Regions from separate parts of the Staphylococcus coagulans genome, predicted to be linked through region 2. Evidence: riboswitches for the same ligand, from Rfam matches in the RefSeq annotation. Region 2 holds a riboswitch; each other region holds the start of a gene.

The links. Region 2 has a riboswitch for S-adenosylmethionine ahead of metK (methionine adenosyltransferase). Riboswitches for the same ligand answer to the same signal wherever they lie in the genome.
Region 1: it holds a riboswitch for S-adenosylmethionine, as region 2 does, so the genes downstream of both, KM149_RS09640 (LLM class flavin-dependent oxidoreductase) here and metK (methionine adenosyltransferase) in region 2, are expected to answer to the same signal.
Region 3: it holds a riboswitch for S-adenosylmethionine, as region 2 does, so the genes downstream of both, metX (homoserine O-acetyltransferase MetX) here and metK (methionine adenosyltransferase) in region 2, are expected to answer to the same signal.

What each region holds. Positions count from the first base shown of each region.
Region 1 covers NZ_CP092966.1:2,023,067-2,029,643, forward strand. Annotated here, with positions in the region: gene KM149_RS09620 (D-2-hydroxyacid dehydrogenase) at 1-761, opposite strand, end outside; gene KM149_RS09625 (organic hydroperoxide resistance protein) at 902-1,321, shown strand; gene KM149_RS09630 (GNAT family N-acetyltransferase) at 1,698-2,201, shown strand; gene KM149_RS09635 (serine hydrolase domain-containing protein) at 2,410-3,621, opposite strand; SAM riboswitch class I at 4,474-4,588, shown strand; gene KM149_RS09640 (LLM class flavin-dependent oxidoreductase) at 4,656-6,020, shown strand; gene KM149_RS09645 (MFS transporter) at 6,060-6,577, shown strand, end outside.
Region 2 covers NZ_CP092966.1:1,073,762-1,080,338, forward strand. Annotated here, with positions in the region: gene pckA (phosphoenolpyruvate carboxykinase (ATP)) at 1-1,131, opposite strand, end outside; SAM riboswitch class I at 1,463-1,572, shown strand; gene metK (methionine adenosyltransferase) at 1,679-2,878, shown strand; gene KM149_RS05090 (NERD domain-containing protein) at 2,968-3,879, shown strand; gene KM149_RS05095 (aldo/keto reductase) at 4,594-5,430, shown strand; gene KM149_RS05100 (fluoride efflux transporter FluC) at 5,570-5,926, opposite strand; gene crcB (fluoride efflux transporter CrcB) at 5,923-6,288, opposite strand; gene KM149_RS05110 (hypothetical protein) at 6,325-6,577, opposite strand, start outside.
Region 3 covers NZ_CP092966.1:42,811-49,387, reverse strand. Annotated here, with positions in the region: gene rplI (50S ribosomal protein L9) at 1-97, opposite strand, end outside; gene KM149_RS00235 (DHH family phosphoesterase) at 94-2,061, opposite strand; gene KM149_RS00230 (DUF2232 domain-containing protein) at 2,070-2,990, opposite strand; gene metX (homoserine O-acetyltransferase MetX) at 3,194-4,159, opposite strand; SAM riboswitch class I at 4,244-4,342, opposite strand; gene KM149_RS00220 (AzlD domain-containing protein) at 4,393-4,722, opposite strand; gene KM149_RS00215 (AzlC family ABC transporter permease) at 4,719-5,414, opposite strand; gene KM149_RS00210 (YceI family protein) at 5,733-6,260, opposite strand; gene serS (serine--tRNA ligase) at 6,333-6,577, opposite strand, start outside.

The sequences.
Region 1 (6,577 bases), 950 kb from region 2:
CCTTCGTCTAAACTTTTAAGGAGTGCTTGTGTATCCAACACGCTACCACGGGCAGCATTAATGATAATAAGGCCTGGTTGTGCTTGACGTAGTACTGCCTCATTAATCAAATAATGGTTTTCTTTTGAACCAGGAATATGTAATGTTAATACATCTACTTTTGAAACGAGTTCTTCCAAGCTATCCACATATGTCACAACATCCCTCAAATCATCATCAGGAAGTAAGTCATAAGCTAAAACCTCTGATCCAAAACCACTAAAAATTTTAGCAGCGCGGCGACCAATACGCCCGGTACCTAAGACCCCAATTTTTAGCGATTCAATGGTACGCCCCTGTAGATTTAAATTCCAAGTAAAGTCTTGTGCCACAATATTTTTATCAATTTGTGGTGTGTGACGTACTAATTCTAATGTACGTGTAACCGCAAATTCAGCAATGGATTGAGGAGAATAACTTGGCACATTGGAAATTTTAACGCCATATTGGTTGGCAACTTCTAAATCAAATTGATCATAACCCGCTGAACGCTGTGCGATATGATGAATCCCTTTATCTACTAATCGCTCATAGTAAGCACTATCAAATGATGTCGTTTGTGAAATTGTCACCCCATCGACATCATCTAATGTTTCAAGTTGTTGTTCATTTAAAGGAGACGCTGTTAATTCTACTTCAACTGTCCCTTTATGCACTTCAATCCATTGTTGAAGCGCTGGTAACTCATCTTCTCTAACATCAAATACTTTAATTTTTGTCATATTAATCCCTCCCGAAGTTGTCAGTCATTTCTGAATATACTCACTATAGCGTATCACTGCCTTTTTGAAAAGATGTGATGATTAAAAAACAAGTAAATGGGTAAAGATTGAAAGATACGTATTTAAGGGAGGAATCATTGATGTCAACAATTTATGAAACAACTGCAACCAATACAGGTGGTCGTAAAGGTCACGTACAAACAGACGATAAAAAATTGGAATTTGACCTAGCACCTCCTGATAACGCTAAAGAAAATGAAACAAACCCTGAACAACTTTTCGCAACAGGTTACGCTTCATGTTTCAACGGTGCTTTTGATTTAATCTTAAAACGAAACGGTTTTCGTAAAGCAGAACCCGTTGTCGATTTAACAGTTAAACTTCAAGAAGATCCTGACAGTGAAAGTCCTAAATTAGCCGTTGATATACGTGCTAAAGTTAAAAACATCTCACAAGAAGATGCTGAAAAATCACTAGAAGAAGCACATGCCTTTTGCCCTTATTCAAAAGCGACAAAAGGCAACATTGATGTAACACTTAATGTAGAAGTTGTTGAATAAATAAATCTAAATAAAAAAGCGATGGAACAACGGATTTGATTTTCGTGTTTCATCGCTTTTTATATTTCTAATTCATAGGCTAGATACTTTTGATCGTATGTCTTCATTTTAATCATAGCTTTGAACCTTATTTGCACTACCTTCTATCGCTAATCCCTCTTTGATTTTAAATCTTTTCACTATCAGTTGAGTCATCTCACCATAAGCCAAAAATTTAATTCTATTACATTTTAACGAGACAAAGCAATAAAATCATGTCCATTTATATATTAAATATATAAAATCTATAAAACCTAAAATAACATTGAAATTTTAAATGTTATTTACTATGATTGTAATTGAAGAAATTTTTTAAACAAGAAGCGGGAGGTTGCCTATGATTAAAATATTAACCGATAATGATGCCAGCCAATTTAAACAACTCATGACTGAAGCTTACCAGAATGATCCACTCACTTTTTTACACGAATTCAATACTCCTCCTGAAATTACAGATGAAGAAATCCACAATCTTCTCAACACTGAAAATCAAAATACAAATCTCGTTTTCGGTGCTTTTCAAGATGAAACGCTCGTTGGATTTTTACAACTTTACCATAGCCAGCACATCACTAAAAAACACAAAGCCTTTATCCAAAGTTTATATGTCACACCTCAATATCGCGATGAATCGTTAGCCCATCAATTAATCGATGCCTTTATTCAATATGCCAAAAATCACGGCATAGAAAATATTATGGTATCTGTTGCATCAAATAATATTACAGCTAAAGTATTCTTTGACAAAATTGGTTTCGAATTTTTAGGCTTAGAAGAAAAAGCCAGAAAAATCAACAACCATTATATCGAGGAACATTGGCTAATTTACTATACGTGTTAACACATAATCATCTTTTACTCCCTTTCAATCACAATTTATACGTTTTTCCTCAATACACATCATGACTACATTTACAAAGCCAAACTTGAATCATTCATCTCAAAAGCATTATACGAAATCATTATCGATAGTGCGCCATGAAAATAGAAAAAGCATGAATGAGACAGAAATTCTTTTATTTTCATACTCTCATTCATGCTTCTTTTAGTTATTCGTTTGTAGCTACGGTTAAACCAGGATGATTTGTCACTTTATGCTGTTTTAAAATATTATAATAAATGTGTTTAATTTTAGCTTCATTTACATTAGGTTTAGGGTTCTCATAATTTGTTGCTAAAACGACGATATAATGGTCATTAAAATATGTCGTAAAGGTTTGACCATAAAAAATACCATTAATTCGGTTATGGTCAGGATAAGTGTAAAAACCGTAACGATATTTTTCAGGATATCGTGTTGTCATTAACTCATGAAGATAGGGCTTTGTATCTTTTGATGGGAAAACTTTATTCATTTGAAGTTTTCTAACGAGCACCCCCATGTCATGTACTGACATATATAAATTACCTGCTCCATAATATTGATTCAAAAACATAGGCGGTTTAAATACTGGCGCATTTTTATTTAATTGATAGCCTTTCGCCATATCTTCTTTATAACGTGCATCATTGTAAAATGCGCTATGTTTAAGTTGGAAAGGATTGCCAAAATATTTATAGTAATTTTCTGCATAAGTATGATGCGTCACTTCTTCAATCACTTTTGCGAGTACGAGGTAGTTTGCATCATTATAGAAGTGTTTGTGATAATGCTTCGGATCCACGCCTCTTTTTTGAATTGAATCGACAGCCTCGTCTAAATTTAGAATATCTTTAGAACCTTTGTACTTGTATAGACCACTACGATGTAACATCAAGTCTTTCAACGTAATTTTCGGTGTCGTTTCAAAATGAGATAAATATCGATCCACGTCATCATTAATATTAATTTTGTCATCTAATTCTAGTTTTTTAACCATCATTCCTGTTAAAAACTTTTGAGCTGAACCAATCAAGTAAAGAGTATTTGGATTATTCGGTTTCCCGTTCTCTAAATCTTGAAATCCATAGCCTTTGTTCATCTTTAACTTACCATTTTCAAAAACAGCGATAGAACCGTTAAATTGCACATTTTTTAAATACTGGTCAATTTGGTTATAATTCAGATTCTTTTGATCAAGTACCGTTTTTAAGCGGGGAATATAATCCGTATTCTCAACGCTATTTTTCTTTTTCTCTTGCTGACTCGCTTGAAAATTTGTCAGTTCTTGTTCATGCTGCTTTTTAAAATAACGGTATAAACTCAAACTGCCTATTAATATGACTAATGCAACAAAACAAACGAATACGTTCACTAATAATGATTTATTTTTTTTATTCACTCTCGTTTTACTCCTCTTATAATCATTAGACAAGTTCCAGATTTAAACAGCATCGATTGCAGTCATGATAAGTCTGTCTCAATCTAAAACTTGGTATTCGGTCACTGTTCAATAAGAGAAAGTGAATATCTCCCCATCATTGAGCTAGGACTGGACAATATAGAGTTTACCATGAACATAATACTTTGCAAAAATATTTAATAATTTTATTGTCCACTATGATTATTTTACACATTTAAAGCTTTATAAATCCGAAGTATTCATGCTTAAAACACGATAAATTTTAAGGAAGCGCATCGAGTGAATAAACCTAACTTTATATACATTATTATTTCAAAGTATATGCAATAGCATTTTTATCTATTTAAAATAAAAAGGCTGAGACAATTTTTTTCTGCCTCAGCCTTAACCATTTAGTTTCTTGGTTCACCGTGTACAAGGATGCTACTTAATAAGTCAAACACTTTTTTGATAAAACCAAAAATGCCAGCCATTGTTTTCATCTCCTTTTTCTTTAATTACATTTTTATTGTAATGCTTATTTCTAAAAATTTGTTACTTTTTGCGTAAATGGTTTATTTCTATTCCTAAGTGTAATATGTTTTTCTTTATGTTTAATCGTTTAATATTATTTTTATAATAAATTGACTTTATTTTAAAAAATACAACACCATTGTTTAAAATCAGTGCATTGATCATTCTTTTCAAATTTAAGTATGAAGACTTTAACTTCTATTTCAGTTTTTACAATCTTTAATATTTAATATTCATAGTAATTTGATAAGTATAGTTGACTTTTTAAAAGACACCCGCTAAAATACAAAATATATTATTTTCAGAAAATTCATATAAAACTTATCTAGAGAAGCGGAGGGACTGGCCCTATGAAGTTTCGGCAACAGGCTATATGGTACTGTGCCAATTCCAGTAACTGATGCGCATCTTCGTATCGGTTAGAAGATAAGATTACATGGCAATACTTCTTATCTTTAAAGTAAAGAAGTATTGCTTTTTAATTTTTAGGGGGTCTATTTATGTCAAAGAAACAAATACATTTAAACGGTTTTGTCCAACAGTCTCCATCACCGCATTCCATAGGTTTATGGAAACACGAAAAAGATAAAGGGCATCTTCATGGAGATATCGAATATTGGACGCATCTTGCGCAAACACTCGAAAAAGGAAAGTTTGATGCCCTTTTTATGGCTGACGTTTTAGGGACTTATAGTGCCTATGAAAATTCTCATAGGGCTGCCACAAAATATGCAGTTCAATTTCCTGCTTACGATCCGATTGCAGCGATTTCAGCAATGGCAGCAGTTACGAAGCACCTCGGTTTTGCACCTACCGTATCAACAACATATGCAAAGCCTTATCAATTAGCGCGACAACTCTCTACACTAGATCACTTATCTAAAGGACGAATCGGATGGAATGTCGTTACCTCTTATTTAGAAAGTGAGGCTGTCAACTTAGGTCTCACAGAGCGATTACCAAAAGAAACACGCTATGACCGAGCGGATGAATTTTTAGAAGTCACTTACAAATTATGGGAAAAGAGTTGGGATGACCATGCTATCGTCAGAGATATTGACAGCGATACATATACAGATCCTGATAAAGTCAACTTAATTCATCATAAAGGCAAGTTTTTCAATGTTCCAGGTCCTCACCTTGTTGATCCTTCACCACAACGAACACCTGTTATTTTTCAGGCAGGCGCTTCTTCACGAGGGCGTGATTTTGCAGCGAAACATGCAGAAGCTGTCTTTACGACACAACACTCTTTAGATGCTTGTAAAGCTTATGTCGAGGATGTAAGAGCACGCGCAGAAAAATTCGGGCGTGATAAAAACTCATTGTTATTTTTACCGCTTATTATGCCAATTATTGGAGAAACTGAAGAAGCAGCTGAAGAAAAACATCAAGCATTAGTTGAATTGGTCAGTTATGAAGGAACCGCTGCTTTATTGAGTGGACATACCGGTATTGATTTCTCTCAATACGATCCAGATCAATATCTAGAAAGCATTGAAACTGGTGCAATTCAGCATGCTATGGATATGTATACTAAAGACCCAAATCGCAAATGGACGTTGCGAGAAGCGATTAAATTTCATGGCTTAGGGACAGGTCCAGTCCGCTTCGTAGGCACACCTGAAAAGATTGCAGATCAACTGGAAGAGTGGATTCGTGTTGCTGATGTAGACGGATTTAATGTTGCACAAGCCTATTCTCCGGGCACACTTGAAGCGTTTGTTGAAAAAGTGGTTCCAGTCCTTCAAGAAAGAGGCATTTATCGACAAGATTATGAAGGAGAGACACTTCGAGAAAACCTATTTGGTCAAGGTGCAAAATACATTCGTGAAGATCATCCAGCACGTCAACTTTCAAATTAAAAAACTACTGTAATTTTATTTTATAAAGGGAGGGATTATATGAAAATTTCGGTCTCAAAGCTTGGATTTCCACCTTCATTGTTATGGGGCTACGTAGGTGTTTTAATATTTATGATGGGAGAAGGTTTAGAAGCCGCATGGATTAGTCCCTATCTTATTGACCATGGATTGACACTACAACAAGCTGCCTATGTCACTACCTGCTACGGTGTGACCATAGCCATTGCATCATGGTTTTCTGGTGTGTTAGTTGAAATGTTTGGACCACGAAAAGTGATGCTGACAGGTACAGTTATCTATATTATTGGACAAATATTATTTATTAGTTGGGCTTTACCTTCTGAACACTATTTTTTGATGATTATTACCTATAGTGTACGTGGATTTGGCTATCCTTTATTTGCATATGCTTTTCTCGTATGGATCACATATCGCTCACCTCAACACAAATTAGGAACCGCAGTCGGTTGGTTTTGGTTTGTATTTGTAGCAGGAATGTATGTTTTTGGTGCGTATTATTCATCTATTGCTATTAAAGTATTAGGGTATATTGGAAC
Region 2 (6,577 bases):
TGTACCCGCTAATTTTGAAGTAAAGCCACTCAAGAAGTGATACATCGCTTGATCTTTATTTAATTTAGAAATTGGTGGTAAAACACCAAATGCATCAGCTGTCAAAAAGATAATTGTATTTGGATGAGATGCTTTAGAAGGGAGCACAACATTATCGATATGGTCAATCGGGTAAGCCGCGCGTGTGTTTTCAGTATAATGATTATCATCAAAGTCAATATATCCATGTGCATCAACAACTAAATTTTCAAGTACAGTACCATATCGGATTGCATTGAAAATTTGTGGCTCTTTTTCAGCTGATAAGTTAATCGCTTTAGCATAGCAGCCACCCTCAATATTGAAAACACCGTTCTCGTTCCAACCGTGCTCGTCATCACCAATGAGTTTACGATTTGGGTCTGCTGATAATGTTGTTTTACCTGTTCCAGAGAGTCCAAAGAAGAGTGCGACATCGCCTTTATCTCCAACATTCGCTGAACAATGCATGCTCATAATATTATGTTGTGGTAACAAATAGTTCATGACAGAGAAGACAGATTTTTTCATTTCACCCGCATATTCTGTGCCACCAATTAAAATCGTTTTATGCTTGAAAGAGATGATAACAAAAGTTTCTGAGCGTGTACCATCGATTTTTGGATCTGCCTTAAAGTGGGGTGCAGAAATTAATGTAAAATCTGCTTTGATTTTTGAAGCTTCTTCTTTAGAAGTCGGTTTAATAAACATATTTTGCGCAAATAAATTATGCCATGCGAATTCATTAACCACTGTCAATTTAAGTTGCGAATTCGAATCACTTCCTGCGTAGCCATTAAAAACAAACAATTCTTCTTTGTCGTTTAAGTAATCAATAACTTTATGGTAGAGATTGAGAAATTTTTCTTCTGATATAGGTTGATTAATCGCCCCCCAATCGATATCGTCTTTCACCTGTGGATTGTCTACAATAAATTTATCTTTAGGTGAGCGCCCCGTGTATTCACCTGTTTTCGCATTGATGGCACCGAGTTCTGTTAACTCTGCTTCATCACGTTTTAAGATTTTGTTATAAAGTTCTGTTGTTGTAAGTTGAAAATGAGAACTTGGCTTATCGATTAATGCCTCTAACGCACTAGTATTAAATGACATGATCTAATCCCCTCCGAATTTTGTTGAATGTAAGCCTTTACAATTTAAGAGTATAACATATTAGAGAAATAATCCCTACTATATTTAAGAAAAAATAACAGCATTTAGATTAAATATTTATTTTTACGTATTCTGCTAGTGATTTCAGCTATAACTTAAACGGAAACTTAAATGCTTCACGTTCATATCCAATTTTTTAGTGGTTTTCTTCCATGAATATCGATGCATTTATCATAAATCTTTCTAGATAAGAAAGGTTTTAGAAATGATTTGTGCAGAAGTACGAAATTGACAGACTGATAAAAGTTATGTAATATAGTGCTAACGGATTCTCTTATCCTGAGTGGTGGAGGGACATGGACCCAATGAAACCCAGCAACCTCTTTTAACGAAGAAAGGTGCCAAACCGTTTGCAGACAAATATGGTCTGAACGATAAGAGCGAATGGACGTTAGGGCCTTCACTCTATTTTATAGTGTTGAAAGGCTCTTTTTTTATTGAGCTCAGAGAGAGAATGTTCGTAATCCATTATATAAAGGAGTTTATTATGACATACAACAGACGCTTATTTACTTCAGAATCAGTAACAGAAGGTCATCCTGATAAGATTGCAGACCAGATTTCTGATGCAATTTTGGATGAAATTTTGAAAGGAGATAAAAATGCACGTGTCGCTTGTGAGACGACAGTGACGACAGGTATGGCCTTAATCGCGGGTGAGATTTCTACTTCTACTTATGTCGATATTCCAAAAGTCGTACGCGAAACAGTTAGAGAGATTGGTTATACACGTGCGAAGTATGGTTACGACTATAAAACAATGTCTGTTTTAACAGCGATAGATGAACAATCACCTGATATTGCACAAGGTGTCGATCGCGCGTTGGAATATCGTGATGAAATGAATGACGAAGAGTTAAATACTGGTGCTGGCGATCAAGGCTTGATGTTCGGTTTTGCGACAAATGAAACAGATACACTCATGCCATTACCAATTGACCTGTCACATAAATTATCGAAACGTTTATCAGAAGTCCGTAAAAATGGAACTTTAGATTATTTACGACCTGATGGTAAAGTCCAAGTGACTGTTGAATATGATGAACAAAATCAACCAAAACGTATCGATACAATCGTTGTTTCTTCACAACATCACGAAGAAATTGAATTAGAAAAAATTCAAAATGATATTAAAGAGTATGTTATTTATCCAACAGTAGACCCAAGCTTATTAGATGAAGAGACTAAATTTTTCATTAATCCAACAGGGCGTTTTGTCATTGGTGGTCCACAAGGCGATGCAGGCTTAACTGGGCGTAAAATTATTGTTGATACTTACGGCGGTTATGCATGTCATGGTGGGGGCGCGTTTTCAGGAAAAGATCCTACAAAAGTAGACCGTTCCGCAGCCTATGCAGCGCGCTATGTCGCAAAAAACATTGTAGCTGCTCAACTTGCAGATAAATGTGAAGTGCAGCTTGCCTACGCCATTGGTGTCGCTCAGCCAGTTTCTATCGCCATCGATACATTTGGTACAGGAAGAGTCAGTGAGGATACTTTAATTCAAGCAGTACGTGATCACTTTGATTTACGGCCTGCTGGAATTATTAAAATGCTTGATTTACAACGTCCAATTTATAAACAAACGGCTGCATATGGCCACTTTGGTCGAAATGATGTGCAATTACCTTGGGAAAAAACAGATAAAATTGAATTATTAAAAGAAGCGGTTTCTGCTTTACAATAAATTTTATTGCTTTAACTATCGCTAATTTTATAGTTATTTAATATAATAGAAATAACTGTAGAAATGTAGATAAAAGGAAGGTATTGCAAATGACACAATTTGGTCCAATCGAAATAGGCCTCATTGCTGCTATTGTAATTGCAGCATTATTCTTTATTTTGTTTTTGGTAGCGCTCAAAAGTAAAAAGAAAGCTAAAGAAAGTTACGCAAGTCAATATCAATCGAAGCAAGATCAACTGACTCACGAACATGAAGAAGAGCTTGAAAAAGTTCGAATTGAAAAGAAAAAAGCGGACACGCAACATAAAGAAGAATATGAAACAATGCTTTCTTCAAAAAATAGAGAAATTGATGCTTTAAAATTATTTTCAAAAAATAGTAGTGAATATGTGACAGATATGCGTTTACTTGGAATACGTGAAAGATTAGTCAAAGAAAAACGTATTCGACCAGAAGATATGCATATCATGGCCAATATCTTTTTACCCACTAATGATTTAGAGGATATTACACGTATGAGTCATCTCGTTTTGACACGCACAGGTCTTTATATTATAGATTCTGAACTTTTAAAAGGTCATGTTTACCAAGGCGTTAGTCAAAATCAATTTTCAGAAAATCCAATGTTAGAGCAAGTTTTCAAAATATTAGATTTAGATCCATCAACACCACAGATGGTTGTGTTAGACCAACAAGATGGTGAACAAAATGCACTTTCAATCAAAGACTATACACAACAAATCAAACAAATTGAGCAAGTTGCAACACAATTGCAACGTCAATTGGATTTAAAATATACACCAACTACGATTTTATATTTTAATCCAAAACGTGAAGGCGATGTAACTATCTCAAGCTTTACAACACAAGGAACAACAAAAGTTTTAGTAGGCCCAGAGCAGTTGAATGAGTTCTTTAACAAATTTGTTTTCCATGGTCGTATTCAATACGATGTCAATGCGCTTCAAAGTATTATGGATGAAATTGAATCTTTTAATTAAGTTGTCTATTGTCATTTGATGAAGCATTTAATATTTAGAGGTTAAGACATATTGAAGTCTTGACCTCTTTTTTGTTTTTTAGAGGATTAAATGATCAAAAGGGCGAGTTGAATTCGAATCAAAAATTCTTAGATATACCATACAGCTAAAAACGAGGTTTGTTTGAAGTAAGAAGTCGTATAGATGGGTCGAAATAAATATGAAATTGATTACCAAACGAGACGACGAAATCAAATAGATTTCGTCGTCTCGCATGATAGGAGTACGAAAAACAAGGAAAGCGCAGTAGCTGACTGAACTGTACTTCGCTTTATTAGCACGCCCAGTCCTAGTCATCCTTGCCGGGGCGAGACGACGAAATCAAATAGATTTCTGTCTCGCATGATAGGAGTACGAAAAACAAGGAAAGCGCAGTAGCTGACTGGACTGTACTTCGCTTTATTAGCACGCCCAGTCCTAGTCATCCTTGCCAGGGCGAGACGACGAAATCAAATAGATTTCTGTCTCGCATGATAGGAGTACGAAAAACAAGGAAAGCGCAGCAGCTGACTGGACTGTACTTCGCTTTATTAGCACGCCCAGTCCTAGTCATCCTTGCCGGGGCGAGACGACGAAATCAAATAGATTTCTGTCTCGCTCCCAAGTTCAATGGCTTTAACATCGATTGAAAATGGTTTAGCATGTAAGGTGGATATTATAAAGGAGCGATGTTGTATGAATGAAAAGTCTTTTTATAATGGAAATCGTATGCCTCAAGTAGGCTTAGGTGTTTTCCGTGTAGAAAATGATGATTCTGCGAAGGATGCTGTTAAGCATGCGATTAAGCATGGTTATCGTAGTATTGATACGGCGATGATTTACAAAAATGAAGAAAAAGTGGGCGAAGGTATTCGTGAAGCTTTAGATGAAAATGGCTTAAAGCGTGAGGATTTATTTATCACGTCTAAGCTTTGGTTAAGTGATTATGGTCGTGACAGTGTAGAAAAAGCTTATCAAGCTTCATTATCGCGTTTAGGTTTAGACTACTTAGATTTATATCTTGTACATTGGCCAGGAACTGATGAAGATTTAATGATTGATACGTGGAAAGGGATGGAAGACCTTTACCAAGATCAAAAAGTTAAAAATATTGGTGTAAGTAATTTTAATGTTGAACATTTGGATCGCTTACTTGCCAATGCACGTATCAAACCTGTGATTAACCAAGTTGAATTCCATCCATATTTGACACAAAAAGCTTTACATGAGTATCTTGATGCACAAAATATTCTTATGGAATCTTGGTCACCTTTAATGAATGCACAAATTTTAGACGATGAGACGGTAAAAAGTGTTGCAGATGAAGTAAACCGCTCAGCTGCACAAGTCATTATTCGTTGGAATGTGCAGCATGGTGTAGTGACAATACCTAAATCAATCACACCAAGTCGTATTGAAGAAAACTTAAATGTTTTTGATTTTGAACTCTCTCAAGAACAAATGGATCGCTTAGATGCGCTCAATGAAAATCGTCGTATTGGACCAGATCCTCTACAATTTAATGGTCAATAAAACTATCAAAACCCGAGATTTCGCTAGCGTTAGCGAAACCTCGGGTTTATGCTCTATATATGGATACATAGACAAGTGGTGACTCAGTTTCTTCTTATTAGCTTGTTGCTTTCAAACTTTTTATGTTGAATGGCTAATTTTACAAATGGAATTGCACACCTAACCAACAAGCGATAAAACAAGCACCATATTGCAGTACACTATATATGGCAAACAGCAGCCAATTTTTCGACTGTTGAAGCATTTGTAATAGCTCTAATGATAATGTGGAAAACGTTGTAAAACCGCCAAGTATACCGACAGCAAAAAATAATTGCGCTGCGTGTGTGGCAGTATAGATTTGAAAAAGGTAGCCGATTAGAAAAGAACCTAACAAATTAATGAATAAGGTAGCTATCGGTATTTTGAAAAAATCAAAGCTAGATAGGCGTGCTGTCGTCATTGCGCGCAGTACAGCCCCTAAACCGCCACCTACACATAATAGTAGGACATTCATTTGTGATAACCTCCTAATCGATAACCTAGAAAACAGCATAAAATACCACAACAATAACTGATGAGTGCATAACTCAGTAGTATAAGTAAATGACCATATTCAGCTAAATAAACGAGTTCAAATTGGAAGGTTGAAAAAGTGGTTAATGCCCCTAGAAAGCCAGTTGTTATGCCTTGTTTGATTTGAGGATGTTGGATAAACCACTTTGTAGAGAGACGGGTAAAATATCCCATACCCATTGCACCGATTAAATTAGCAAGAAGGGTGCCGATTGGAAACTGTGAGTCAACAGGAATGAAACTGACTTGCCATCTCAACAATGCACCTATCGCACCGCCTATAAAGATATAAATATATTTCATGCAATCACCTGAGTCCTAAATGGCTTCATGCGCCATTTAAATAATACCAAAGGTAAAAAGGGAACTCACTATATGAATACAAATCACCACTAAAAGAATCCAAGGTTGTATTCGTGACGCTTTATGTATCCAGCTGCGATGCTCTGGCAAATGTTTGATTGATTTGTCTGCAAAAACGATGGATGCAACTAAAATGACAAAGTTTACAATACTACATACAAAAATCAATTTCACAATTGAAGTAAAATGCTTTTCGAGCATAGGGTTTTGTGTATTAAAATAAAAACTA
Region 3 (6,577 bases), 1.0 Mb from region 2:
TTTTAATTAAGAAGTTGTTCGCGTAACCAACTGGCACCTCTTTAACTTCTCCTTGCTTACCTTTACCTTTAACATCTTGTGTGAAAATTACTTTCATGATTCGTCACTCCTATCCATTTGTTCGTTGATCACATGTTGTAATTTTTCAATGGCTTCCTCTACAGTCACACCTTCAAGTTGTGTTGCTGCATTGGTTAAATGACCACCGCCACCGAGTGCTTCCATCGTCAATTGAACATTGAATTCACCAAGTGAGCGCGCTGACATACCAATTAAGTTTTCCTCGCGTCTTGCTACAACATAGGATGCTTCTACTCCATCTAAACTTAACAGTTCATCCGCTGCCTGTGCAACTGTAACTGGATGATAAATTTTTTGATCCGAGCCATGTGCAATCGCAATGCCATTTTCTTGTAGTTTCACAGTACGAATCAACTCTGAACGATTGATATACGTTTCTATGTCATCTTTTAAGAAATGTTGCGTTAATATCGTGTCTGCACCGTGCGCCCGTAAATAGCTCGCAGCATCGAAAGTACGTGACCCTGTACGCAATGTAAAGTTACGTGTATCGACAATAATACCTGCATACATCACTGTGGATTCGAGTCGCGTCAAACGCTGTTCTGTCGGTTGATACTCGAGTAACTCTGTAACAAGTTCTGCTGTCGAACTTGCGTAAGGTTCCATATAAATAAGTAAAGGATTGGAAATAAAGCTTTCACCACGACGATGGTGGTCAATTACGACTTTACGATTAGCTTTATTTAAAATATTTTCATCAATCACCATCTCTGGTTTATGCGTATCTACGATGACTAAAGTCGTTCTAGACGTCATCATATTCCACGCATCATCAGATGTGATAAAACGTTCTTTTAATTCTGGTTTTTCATCAATTTCATCCATCACACGGCGAAGTGTTGGATCGATGTCGGAATCATTTAACACAATATAGGCATCAAGATTATTCATCATTGCAAAGCGTGTCACACCGATTGCTGCACCGATGGCATCTAAGTCCGGGCGCTTATGACCCATTACAATCACTTTGTCGCCTTCTAATAATATATCTTTTAATGCGTGAGAAATGACGCGCGCTCTTACACGTGTCCGTTTTTCCATCGGGTCAGTCTTACCGCCATAGAAACGAACATTCCCGTTCATATTTTTAATCGCAACTTGATCTCCACCACGACCTAAAGCCAAATCTAGACCAGATTGTGACAATTCTCCAAGGTCAATTAAATTTTCAGAGCCTTCCCCAATACCAATACTGAGTGTCAATTGTGCGCGATAACCCACACTTTTTTCACGAAGCTGGCTCAAAATATCAAATTTCGTATCTTCAATGTCTCGTAAAATACGACGATTCATATAGGCAATAAATTGATCGGAACTGTATCTTTTGAAAAAGACATCGTGTTCCTGTGCCCATCGACTAATCACACGAGTGACCATAGAGTTGATTTCTGAACGTTGTGTATCATTCATATTTTGCGTTAACTCATCATAGTTATCCAAAAACAACGTTGCAATAATTGGCTGTTGATCATCGTAAGCTTGTTGTATTTCAGCTTCTTCAGTTGAATCCAAGAAATACAAAATCCCTTCATCTTCTGAATACTTCACGCGATAATGGTATGCGCCATCTTGCATCTCTATCTCTTTTGCTTTTTCAAGCTGTTTTAAAATATTAGGATAGATTTCATTAATGGGATCCGAAATCACATTGCGATCAAAACGTTCGGTCATAAAAGGGTTGACCCATTCTATCCGATCATTTTCATCCAATACGATTAACCCCATAGGCATCGTTTTGGCAGCTCTATCACTTGCGAGCGACACCTTTCCACTCAAATCATCTAAATAACGATCAAAGCGGCGATACAGCCGTCTAAAAATGAACAAACTGACGATGAGCATCACAAAAACAATGATAGCAGCTATAAAAGCCAAAAAGCGATTAAAGAAAAAGGACACACCTACAATAATCAATGCTGTCATCGTAATTACAAGGAACGGAACAATCAGTGCTTTCTTCATTGAATGACGGTTCATCTTGTTTGTCACCTCTTATCGTTTTTAATCATACTTTTTAAATTTAAACCAAGATCTAATAAACCAATCAAACGTGTCATTGGATAAAAAATAATACCTAACACAATAAAGATGACAGACACAGCAACTGGCATTCGTTTTATTGTCGTAAAGTAATGTATAAAACTTAAACCTTGAATGACTAATAAGAAACCTAATACAATTTGAAAATTAATACCGATACTATTGATTGTTGTGGCAGGTTCTGTTGTCACACTGACCAACAACGCAATGGCGTAAATAATAAATAAAGAACGTTTCATTTGCCATAAATATAATGGACGAAAAACAGGCGTTGCAATTTTAAATTTACGTAAGATTGGAAAGATAATCATCAACGTAACGATCAAATAAATTGCAATCGTAACAACAATCATAGCTGGCAATTGAACTGCCAACTGATGTACAGAGTTATTTAAAACCTCTCTTGCCTGTTGATCTAAATTTTGCATCTCAATCATTTGATTAACGATTTTTTGATAAGGTTCTAATAACACTTGTGCATAAGGTAATTGTTTTAAACCTTGCAAAATCATGATAGCTCCGATTGTAATGATGCTCGTCACAAGTGTTGCGACATACAAAATATGTTCTTTTGAGGCACGTTGTTTAAGCAATTGTGCAATCACTGCACTCAATGCTAATAGAATGATCATAAAGGTCATTACAAACAAGTCACCTGTTAATGTTGAGACTAATATCGTAATTAAAGTAGCCAATCCAAAAGAATGGATGGAACGGTACCATAATATGATTCCTGGTAAGGTTGCAAAACATGCGATAATCACGACTGACCATGGCATAAAATGCAATACTAAAGCCACCGCTAATAAGGCTATTGTGCCGATTAGGGTTTCTTTAGGCTTAATTTTAGAAAACAAAGACGCCACTTCCAAACTAATTTATTCTATAACTTCTATTTTACAAGCTTTGTAATATGAATACAATTTGTGTTGATGAGATGACAAAGCTTTACATCCCCCTCAAACGCAAAGAAAAGCTATATTTTAGCTATTATCCCTAAAATACAGCTTATTGTCTAGTATTTCTAGTTTACGCAATTATAACAAATAGATAACATTATCGTCTAAAGTTAGCGTCGAAAGCGCGAAACTTTTAAGAAATGATATAAATAGGGCGCCCAGTCATTAAAATTAAGCAAAAAGCCATCATGACCAACATTATCAGGCACAAAAAAATGACGATGGTATTTAAAGTGCTTACCAAGTGCAGCAACTTGATCATCGGGGTACAACAAATCATCGGTAAAACCAAGTGTCAGCACTTTTGTATTCAATGATTGATACTCCTTGTCCACATTTTCTCTTCCTCTATAAATATCATGGCTATCCAAGACGTCGAGCAATGTTAAATAACACTGTAAGTCAAATTGTTCTTTAAATTTATCACCTTGATATTTTTGATATGTGACAACTTCGTCAGGAGTAAAACGGGCTTCATAACTTTTAGATGAACGATACGTCAAGAAACCGAGTTGACGCGCAATACTTAACCCTTCTTTACCTGCTAAATGGATGGCTTGTCTCGCAATTTCATTAAATGCACGGCTATACGAAGATGTCTTTGCAGTCGCCGCAAGAATCACTGCTTTTTCCACTTCAAATTTATGACGATAGAGGAGCTCTAGTGCTTGCATACCGCCTAAAGAACCGCCTATGAGTACATTGATCTTACGGAAACCTAAAGCTTCAATTCCTTTTTCAAGCGCACGGGCAATATCGCGCATTGTAAGGTGCTGAGGAAAATTTTGATCTGTAACACGTGAGCTAGAACCGAATGGACTACCAATAACATTAAAAGTAAGAAACTGATAATCATGAAGCGGCATGTAACCACCGTCAATAATCTCACGCCACCACCCTGGATTTTCCTCTGTTCCGTATGTTAAATGATTGCCTGTCAACGCATGACAAACAAGTACTAAAGGTTGACCTGGGTAGCCTACATATTCATATTGAAGCTTTAAATTTTCAATTTTTTCTCCAGATTCAGTCGTAAAAGCGCCTAACTCTAATGTGTCAACTCGATAATTCATCATTTTAGTATGCCCTCCCTCTAAAATTCAAAAAAAGGTTGTATTTCCGCAATAACGGTAATACAACCTTTGTAAGCCTATCTAGTTAACTTATCATCCGCAATGGTTGGTTGTAGCACCGTACTTATCAATAAGTGGTTGCTGAAGCGTCACAGGGCCAAATCCCTCAGCTTCTCTTAATAAGTATAATTTTGTTTTTTATCATACCTCATTCATTATCGACATGCAAACGATTATTAGAATAATCCGGCTATTCTTAATAATGCGACACTTATCATGCCTACAATAACTGTTATTGTTAAACTTCTGAGCCAAAAAGCACTAATGACAGTGGGAATAAGGGCTAAGGCAAAGTTCCAGTTTAATGTATAACCCATCACACCTTTATGTTGCTGGATTAAACCATCCATGACTAAAGCTGTGAAAAGTGTGATTGGAATGAAAGTGAGCCATTTTAAAACTTTATCAGAAAGCTGTACACGAGAAATCATCAAAAGTGGTGTAATACGTAAAAGTAAAGTGACAATTCCCGAACCTATAATCGCCAATAAGATATAAAGCGTCATCGGTCAATCACCATCCCTATTGCCGCAGTGATCGTAGACGCGAATAAAATTGCTAAATAGGAAGACATGACCATACTTAGCGATAGCATCATAACAATGACAATAAGCATCAATAACAAATAAGTACGCATCTTTGACTTGGTGATACCTTCAAATTGTGCAATCGTTAAAAATACAAACATCGCTATAATGGCATAATCTAAACCAAATGCATCTGGATTTTTAAAAAAGTTTCCAAGTAACGCCCCTAAAATAGAGACAAAAATCCAAAATAAGTAGGCTGTTAAATTTAGTCCATACATCCAATTGCGCGTTATGGTAAGATCTTTTGAATGAGGCGTAATGGCCACAGCAAAAGTCTCATCAGTGAGTAGCGCGCCTACCCCCACTCTATGAAGTAAGCTTTCCTGCTTAAAATTATTTGCTAATGTCATACTCAATAGGAACATGCGACTATTTACGATTAACGTTGTCAGTACAATAATCCAAACTGGTGTATGAACAACCATTAAAGCGACAATAATAAACTGAGCAGCTCCGGCATAAACAAGCATCGATAACATTACGATTTCGAGTAAACCAAAACCAGAAGCAACACCGACCACACCAAAGGAAAATCCTATCCCTGCATAGCCTAACAAAGTTGGAATACATTCTTGTACGCCTTGCTTAAAAGTTGTATGCGACACCATGACACATCCCTTCTAAAAAAATTAATCTTATTATAATACAAGATTATCAAATTCTCTATTAGGTTAGTCTAACGTCATAGTGTCCGAAGTCTAACGATTGTATTAAAAAGGCTTAACAAAGGTGCTTAAAAAAATAAAATTTTCAGACTTTTTAACTGTTGTAAAAGTAGTTATAATATCATTTTATCTATTTACATGCTCAAAAATAGAGCGAGACAGAAACCATTTTGATTTCGTTGTCCCGCTCTAGCAAATATAAAGACGTATATCTTAAACGCTAACTCTAATTTTATATCATTAATAAAACGATAATCTTAATTATTCTTCTACAACTGTTTCAAGGTTAAGTTCGATTTTAACATTTTTACCTATAAAGACACCGCCTGTTTCTAAAGGTGCATTATAAGTAAGGCCGTAGTCTTCGCGGTTAAGTTCACCTTTTAACGTAAACCCAGCATTTGTATCGCCACTTAGAGGGTTTTTACCTGAACCATTGACATAAAGCTCAAATTCCTCATTTTGAGTATGGCCTTTAAACGTCACTTCAACTTGTGCTTTGTAGTGATCTCCCGCTGGCTCAATCGTTTTTGTTGTAAACTTAATTTCTGGGTATTGTTTTGCATCAAAAAAGTCTTCGCTTTGCAAATGGTCATCTCGATCTCTTACATACGTATCGATAGAGTTCACTTGAATTGTTCCTTTTGCTTGTAAAGATGTCGGCTCGTCTAAATCGCCTTCAATCTCAAATTGATAGTCATGAAATTGACCTTTCAATGTATTAACCATCATATGTTGAATTGCAAATCCCACGTGACTATGTGCTGGATCAACTTTAAAATGTGCCATTAAAATACCTCCTTAAAAAATACGCATCTCTAGAATATTTACCCTAAAGATGCGTATTCAATCATGTTATATTTACTTTGGCTCAATCACAGTTTGACCGCCCATGAATGGCACTAACGCTTCTGGTACAGTAATCGTACCGTCTTCATTTTGGTAGTTTTCAACAATAGCCGCAAATGTACGACCTACTGCTAGACCAGAACCGTTCAATGTATGAACATATTCAGGTTTTGCATCTTTATCACGTTTAAAACGGATATTAGCACGACGCGCTTGGAAGTCTGTACAGTTTGAACAAGAGCTAATTTCTTTGTAGT